Pseudonocardia sp. HH130630-07: one gene and its partner. Each later gene encodes a partner of the first gene's protein in a complex. Links are inferred from orthologs where the notes say so. Each region holds a gene or a part of one and is shown in the gene's direction. Other genes may lie near its edges.

The links. The genes of interacting proteins can lie anywhere in the genome.
Region 2: the proteins of tsaB (region 1) and tsaD are in contact, whole or in part, in a solved structure (PDB 4WQ4), measured with the Escherichia coli proteins. The link is inferred for Pseudonocardia sp. HH130630-07 from one-to-one orthologs.

Annotation. Positions count from the first base shown.
Region 1 is NZ_CP013854.1:3,159,520-3,162,534, forward strand. Bases 36-2,985 are described here. They hold tsaB (tRNA (adenosine(37)-N6)-threonylcarbamoyltransferase complex dimerization subunit type 1 TsaB), read left to right. Parts: upstream 36-1,133; coding sequence 1,134-1,838; downstream 1,839-2,985. Other genes in these bases: AFB00_RS15370 (alpha/beta fold hydrolase), read left to right, coding at 36-649; tsaE (tRNA (adenosine(37)-N6)-threonylcarbamoyltransferase complex ATPase subunit type 1 TsaE), read left to right, coding at 646-1,122; rimI (ribosomal protein S18-alanine N-acetyltransferase), read left to right, coding at 1,835-2,302; AFB00_RS15390 (aldo/keto reductase), read right to left, coding at 2,316-2,985. Also shown: more of AFB00_RS15370, read left to right, coding at 1-35; more of AFB00_RS15390, read right to left, coding at 2,986-3,015. UniProt on the Escherichia coli protein: Required for the formation of a threonylcarbamoyl group on adenosine at position 37 (t(6)A37) in tRNAs that read codons beginning with adenine.
Region 2 is NZ_CP013854.1:1,318,824-1,321,798, reverse strand. The notes cover bases 44-2,953. They hold tsaD (tRNA (adenosine(37)-N6)-threonylcarbamoyltransferase complex transferase subunit TsaD), read left to right. Parts: upstream 44-898; coding sequence 899-2,008; downstream 2,009-2,953. Other genes in these bases: AFB00_RS06310 (hypothetical protein), read left to right, coding at 2,905-2,953; mshB (N-acetyl-1-D-myo-inositol-2-amino-2-deoxy-alpha-D-glucopyranoside deacetylase), read left to right, coding at 2,039-2,908; AFB00_RS06325 (ABC transporter ATP-binding protein), read left to right, coding at 44-758. Also shown: more of AFB00_RS06325, read left to right, coding at 1-43; more of AFB00_RS06310, read left to right, coding at 2,954-2,975.

The DNA of each region.
Region 1 (3,015 bases):
GTTCCTGTCCCGGCGCAACCCGGTCATCCGGACGCTGGCCGGGCTCGCCGCCTGGCAGCCGAACCTGGTCGAGAGCGGGCGGCGCGCGCTCGGCGACGTCATCTGGGCGATCACCAAGCGGTTCGCCTACGGCGACCGGCAGGTCGACCCGCGGATGGTCGACCTGGTCGACACCATGATCGACTCGAACGCGGTGGGGGCGCTCACCGACTTCGTCGACACCCTCGGCACGCACGACCGGCTCGCGGCCCTGCCCGGGCTGTCCGGCGCCGAGGTGCTGGTGCTGGCCGGTGACGCCGACCGGATCATCCCGTACCGGCGCTCCGAGGTGATCGCCGAGGCGATCCCGACCGCGCGGCTGGTCCGGCTGCACGGCGTCGGGCACATGCCGATGCTGGAGCAGCCCGACACCGTCGACGACGAGCTCGGCGACCTCATCGAGCGGAGCATGGAACGCACCGGCACCGACCGCTTCCGGCTCACCCGCCCGCCGCACCGCTCGATGCGCCGGGCCGGCCGCGGCGCCGGGGAGACCGACGAGCAGGCGGACGGCCGCGGCGGCAGCCGTCGCCGCCGGGGCGGGCCGCTCCGCGGTGGACGGGTGCGCGAGGGCCGCACCGGTGCACGGGCCCGGCGGGACGGGTCGTGATCCCCGGTACCGGGGCCGGGCCGCTGCGCCGCGAGCTGCCGACCGTCACCGACACCGAGGCGTTCGGGGCGGAGCTCGGCCGCGACCTCGTCGCCGGGGACCTGGTGCTGCTCACCGGCCCGCTCGGCGCGGGGAAGACCGCGCTGGTCCGGGGCCTGGCCCGTGAGCTCGGCGTGACCGGGTCCGTCGCGTCGCCGACGTTCGTGATCGCCCGCGAGCACCCGCCGTCCGGCACCGGCCCGGCGCTGGTGCACGTCGACGCCTACCGGCTCGGTGGTCCGGACGGGTCGGTGGACGTGGCGGCCGAGCTCGACGATCTGGACCTGGACACCGAGCTGGACCGGGCGGTGGTCGTCGTCGAGTGGGGGGCCGGGGTCGCGGACCGGCTCGCCGAGCAGGCGGTCGAGGTCGTCCTGGAGCGCCGCGACGACGAGACCCGGGTCGCCACCCTGCGCCGGACGGCGCGCCCGTAGGCTCGGCGACCGTGCTGGTACTGGCCCTGGACACCGCGACGACCGTCGTCACCGCCGGACTGGTCGAGCTGCCCGCGGACGGTCCCGCGACGGCGCTGGCCGTCCGCGCGCACGACGGCCGCAAGCACGGCGAGCTGCTCGTGCCCGCCGTCCGCGCGCTCTGCGCCGAGGCCGGGCGGGCGCTGCAGGAGGTGGACGCGGTCGTCGTCGGTGCGGGGCCGGGGCCGTTCACCGGGCTGCGGGTCGGGATCGCCTCGGCGCTGGCGCTGGGGCACGCCCTCGACGCGCCGGTGCACGGCGTCTGCTCGCACGACGCGATCGCGCTGGCCGCGGCCGGGATCGCCGAGCCCGGCGCCGCGGACCCGCGGACGGGCCCGGACAACCTGCTGGTGGTGACGGACGCGCGGCGCCGCGAGGTCTACTGGGCGGCCTACGATCCCGCGGCCCGGCGGCTGAGCGGCCCCGCCGTCGAGCCGCCCGCCGCGCTCGCCGCCCGGCTGCCGGAGCTGGCCGTCGGCACGGTCGTCGGGGACCCGGGGTTCGCCGGGCCGCTCGGTGTCCCGGTCGGCGGGCCCGCCGCGCCGACGCCCGGGGGCCTGGTCGGGGTGGCCGCGGCCGCGCTGCGCGCCGGGCGTCCCCCGGCCCCGGTGGAGCCGCTCTACCTGCGCCGGCCGGACGCGGTCGAACCGACCGGGCGCAAGCGCGTCACCGCATGAGCACGACCGAGGTGACGATCGGCCCGCTGTACCGGGCCGACGCCGAGCGCTGCGCCGAGCTGGAGCACCTGCTGTTCCCCGGCGACGACCCGTGGAGCGCGCAGGCGTTCCGGGACGCCGTCACGACCGGGCAGCTGTACTTCTGCGCCCGGGCCGGCGGCGAGCTCGTCGGGTACGCGGGGCTGGCGGTCGTCGCCGGGCCGCCGCTGGCCGAGGCCGAGGTGCACACGATCGGCGTCGACCCGGCCTGGCAGCGGCACGGGATCGGCCGGGCGCTGCTCGGCCGGCTGCTGGACGCCGCCGACGAGCTGCGGGCCACCGTGTTCCTGGAGGTCCGGACGGACAACACCCCGGCCCGGACGCTCTACGAGGCGCACGGCTTCACCGTCGTCGGCCTGCGCAGGCGCTACTACCACCCCTCCGGCGCCGACGCGCACACGATGCGCCGCGACGCCGTCCGGTGATCTCCGGCCGGGATCAGGTCGTCGCGGACAGGTAGGACAGCAGGCGCAGCTCGTCGTCGGTCAGCTGCAGCGTCAGCATCGGCAGGAGCCCGGCCAGCTGTCCGGTGCTGCGGGCGCTCGCGATCGGTGCGGTGACGCCGGGCTGCGCGGCCAGCCAGGCCAGCGCGACGGCCGGGACCGGCACCTCGTGCCCGGCGGCGATCTCGTCCAGCCCGGCCAGCACCGCGCGGCCGCGCGAGTCCAGGTAGGCCGCCGCCCCCTCGGCGCGCGGGCCGTCGGGCACCGGGGAGTCCGGCCGGTACTTGCCGGTCAGGAAGCCTCTGGCCAGCCCGTAGTACGGGTACAGCGCCAGCCCCTCCGAGACCGCGAGCGGCGCGAGTGCGGCCTCGACGTCGTCGCGCTCCATGAGGTTGTAGTGCGGCTGGATCGCGGTGAACGCGGTGAGCCCGTCGCGCGCGGAGATCTCCAGCGCCGAGCGGAGCCGGTCGACGCCGAGGTTCGAGGCCCCGGTCTCGCGGACCAGGCCCTCCCGGACCAGCGCGTCGAGGGCGTCGAGGGTCTCCTCCTGCGCGGTGTCCGGGTCGTCGCGGTGGATGTAGTAGAGGTCGATCCGGTCGGTGCCCAGGCGGCGCAGCGAGTCCCGGGCCGCGGCCGCGACGTTCGCCGCCCCGAGCCCGGGGCGCTCCGGCCAGGAGCCGACCTTCGTGGCGAGG
Region 2 (2,975 bases), 1.8 Mb from region 1 along the record:
AGGTGACCGCACTGTCCCGGGACGAGCTGCGCCGGGCCCGGGCGGACATGCAGATCGTGTTCCAGGACCCGTCCGGATCGCTCAACCCGCGGATGACGGTCGGCGCGATCCTCGCCGAGAAGTACACCCTGCTCGGCGGCCAGCCGACCGCGTCGACGGTCCCGGACCTGCTGGAGACGGTCGGCCTCGCCGCCGAGCACGCCGGCCGGTACCCGCACGAGCTGTCCGGCGGGCAGTTGCAGCGGGTCGGCATCGCCAGGGCGATCGCGCTCGACCCGTCGTTCGTGGTGCTCGACGAGCCGGTCTCCGCGCTGGACGTCTCCGTCCGGGCCCAGGTGCTGAACCTGCTGGAGCAGCTGCAGCGCGACGCCGGCCTCGGCTACCTGTTCATCACCCACGACCTGTCCGTGGTGCGCCACGTCGCGGACCGGGTCGCGGTCATGTACCTCGGCGAGATCGTCGAGACGGCCGGCCGGGACGACCTGTTCGCCGACCCCCGCCACCCCTACACCCGCGCGCTGATCTCGGCGGCCCCGGTCCCGGACCCGCGCGCGGAACGGGAGCGGGAGCGGATCGTGCTCGGCGGGGACGTGCCCGACCCGGCCGATCCGCCGTCGGGCTGCCGGTTTCGGACCCGGTGCCAGAAGCTGCCGCAGCTGGACGGGACCGACCGGCGGCGGTGCGTGGAGGAGCGGCCGGTGCTGCGGGCCGGGACGGACGTGTCGCACCGGGTGGCGTGCCACTTCGCCGGGGTGTGAGCACCGCCCGGGCGGGCGTCCCGCGATGGTGGCTCCGGGCCCGGCAGCCGGGTGACCCGGCAGGACCCGGCACCGTGGCCGGCCGCCCCGCGGGACACGGCCCTGCGCTGCCGTTCCCGGCCGGTGGGACAATCCCCGGCGTGTCGCTGGTACTGGGGATCGAGACGTCGTGCGACGAGACCGGGGCCGGGCTCGTCCGGGACGGCGTGCTGCTCGGTGAGGGCCTCGCCTCGTCGGCGGACGAGCACACCCGCTTCGGCGGTGTCGTCCCGGAGATCGCGGCGCGGGCCCACGTCAGCGCCGTGACGCCGATGGTGCGCGCCGCCGTCGACGCCGCCGGGGTGTCGCTGGCCGACGTCGACGCGGTCGCCGTCACGGCCGGGCCCGGGCTGTCCCCGGCGCTGCACGTCGGGGTCGCGGCGGCCAAGGCCTACGCGGCGGCGCTGGACGTCCCGCTGTACGGGGTGCACCACCTCGCCGGGCACGCCGCCGTCGACGTGCTGGAGCACGGGCCGTTGCCGCCGCGGTGCGTCTGCCTGATCGTCTCCGGCGGGCACACCTCGCTGCTCGCGCTGGGTGATCTCGCGCGGGACCCGGTGGAGCACCTCGGCGACACCGTCGACGACGCGGCGGGGGAGGCCTTCGACAAGGTCGCTCGGCTGCTGGGGCTCCCGTATCCCGGCGGGCCGTCGGTCTCCCGGGCCGCGCTCGACGGCGACCCCGCGGCGATCGCCTTCCCGCGGCCGATGACCGGGCCACGGGACGCGGCGTTCGGCTTCTCCTTCTCCGGGCTGAAGACGGCCGTCGCCCGGCACGTCGAGTCGGCCCAGGACGCCGGCCGCGCGGTCGGGACCGCCGACGTCGCGGCGTCGTTCCAGATGGCCGTCGTGGACGTGCTGGTGCGCAAGGCGTTGCGGGCCTGCCGCGAACGCGGTGCCGACACGCTGCTGATGGTCGGCGGGGTGGCGGCGAACCGGGTGCTGCGCACGGAGATGGAGCGGGCCTGCGCCGGTGCCGGCATCACCCTGCGGGTCCCTGCGCCGCGGCTGTGCACCGACAACGGCGCGATGATCGCCGCGCTGGGGGACCTGCTCGTCCGCTCCGGGGCCGAGCCCGCCGGGCTGGCGTCGACGGCGGTGCCGACCGTCCCGCTGACCGGCGCGTCGGTCCCGGCCGCCCCGGCGACCGGCGAGGCCGCGGCGTTCGCCCTGCCGACCTCGGTCGCGGCCCGGCCGGCCACCGCCTCGTAAGCTCCTCCGGTGTCCCCCGCGCGCCGCCTGATGCTCGTACACGCCCACCCGGACGACGAGACCCTGACCAGCGGCGGCACGATCGCCCGCTACACCGCCGAGGCCGACACCGGCGTCACGGTCGTCACCTGCACGCTCGGCGAGGAGGGCGAGGTCATCCCGCCGGAGCTCGCCCAGCTCGCCCCGGACCGGGGCGACCAGCTCGGCGGCTACCGGACCCGCGAGCTGGACGCCGCGCTCGCCGCCCTCGGTGGCCCGGAGCACCACTACCTCGGCGGGACCGGACGCTGGCGCGACACCGGCATGGTGCTCGCCGGGCACGGCACCCGGGCCGCGCTGCCCGCGGAGCTGCACCCGCGGGCGTTCGCCCGGCCGGACGTCTTCGGCACCCAGCTGGCCCAGCTGCTCGACGTGATCGACGCCGTCCGCCCGCAGGTGCTCGTCTCCTACGCCGCCGACGGGACCTACGGGCACCCCGACCACGTCCGCGCGCACGAGCTGACCGCCGCCGCCGCGAAGGCGCGCCCGGACGTCGTCGCGAAGCTGTACTTCGCCGTCCGCTCGACCGAGCTGCTCGACGAGGGCCTCGCCGAGCTGCTCGACGCCTGCGGTGACGACCCCGGCCGGACCGGGCTGCGCTGGCCGGAGCCGGACGAGCACCCCGGACACGACGCCGGCGCCGTCACCACCCGGGTCGACGTCTCCGCCCACGACGACGAGCGGATCGCGGCGATGCGGGCGCACGCCACGCAGATCGACGTCCGCTGCGGCGGTGGCTGGACGGCGTTCGCGATGAGCAACGGCATCGTGCAGCCGCTGCTCGGTGTCGAGGAGTTCGTTCTGGACGGCGCGGAACCGGGTACCTCGGAGACGGACCTGTTCGAAGGGGTGGAGACGTGACCGATCCGACGCGGCTGCCGTTCGCCGCACTGCTCGTGGTGCTCTCGGTGCTGCTCGCGGCGTTCGA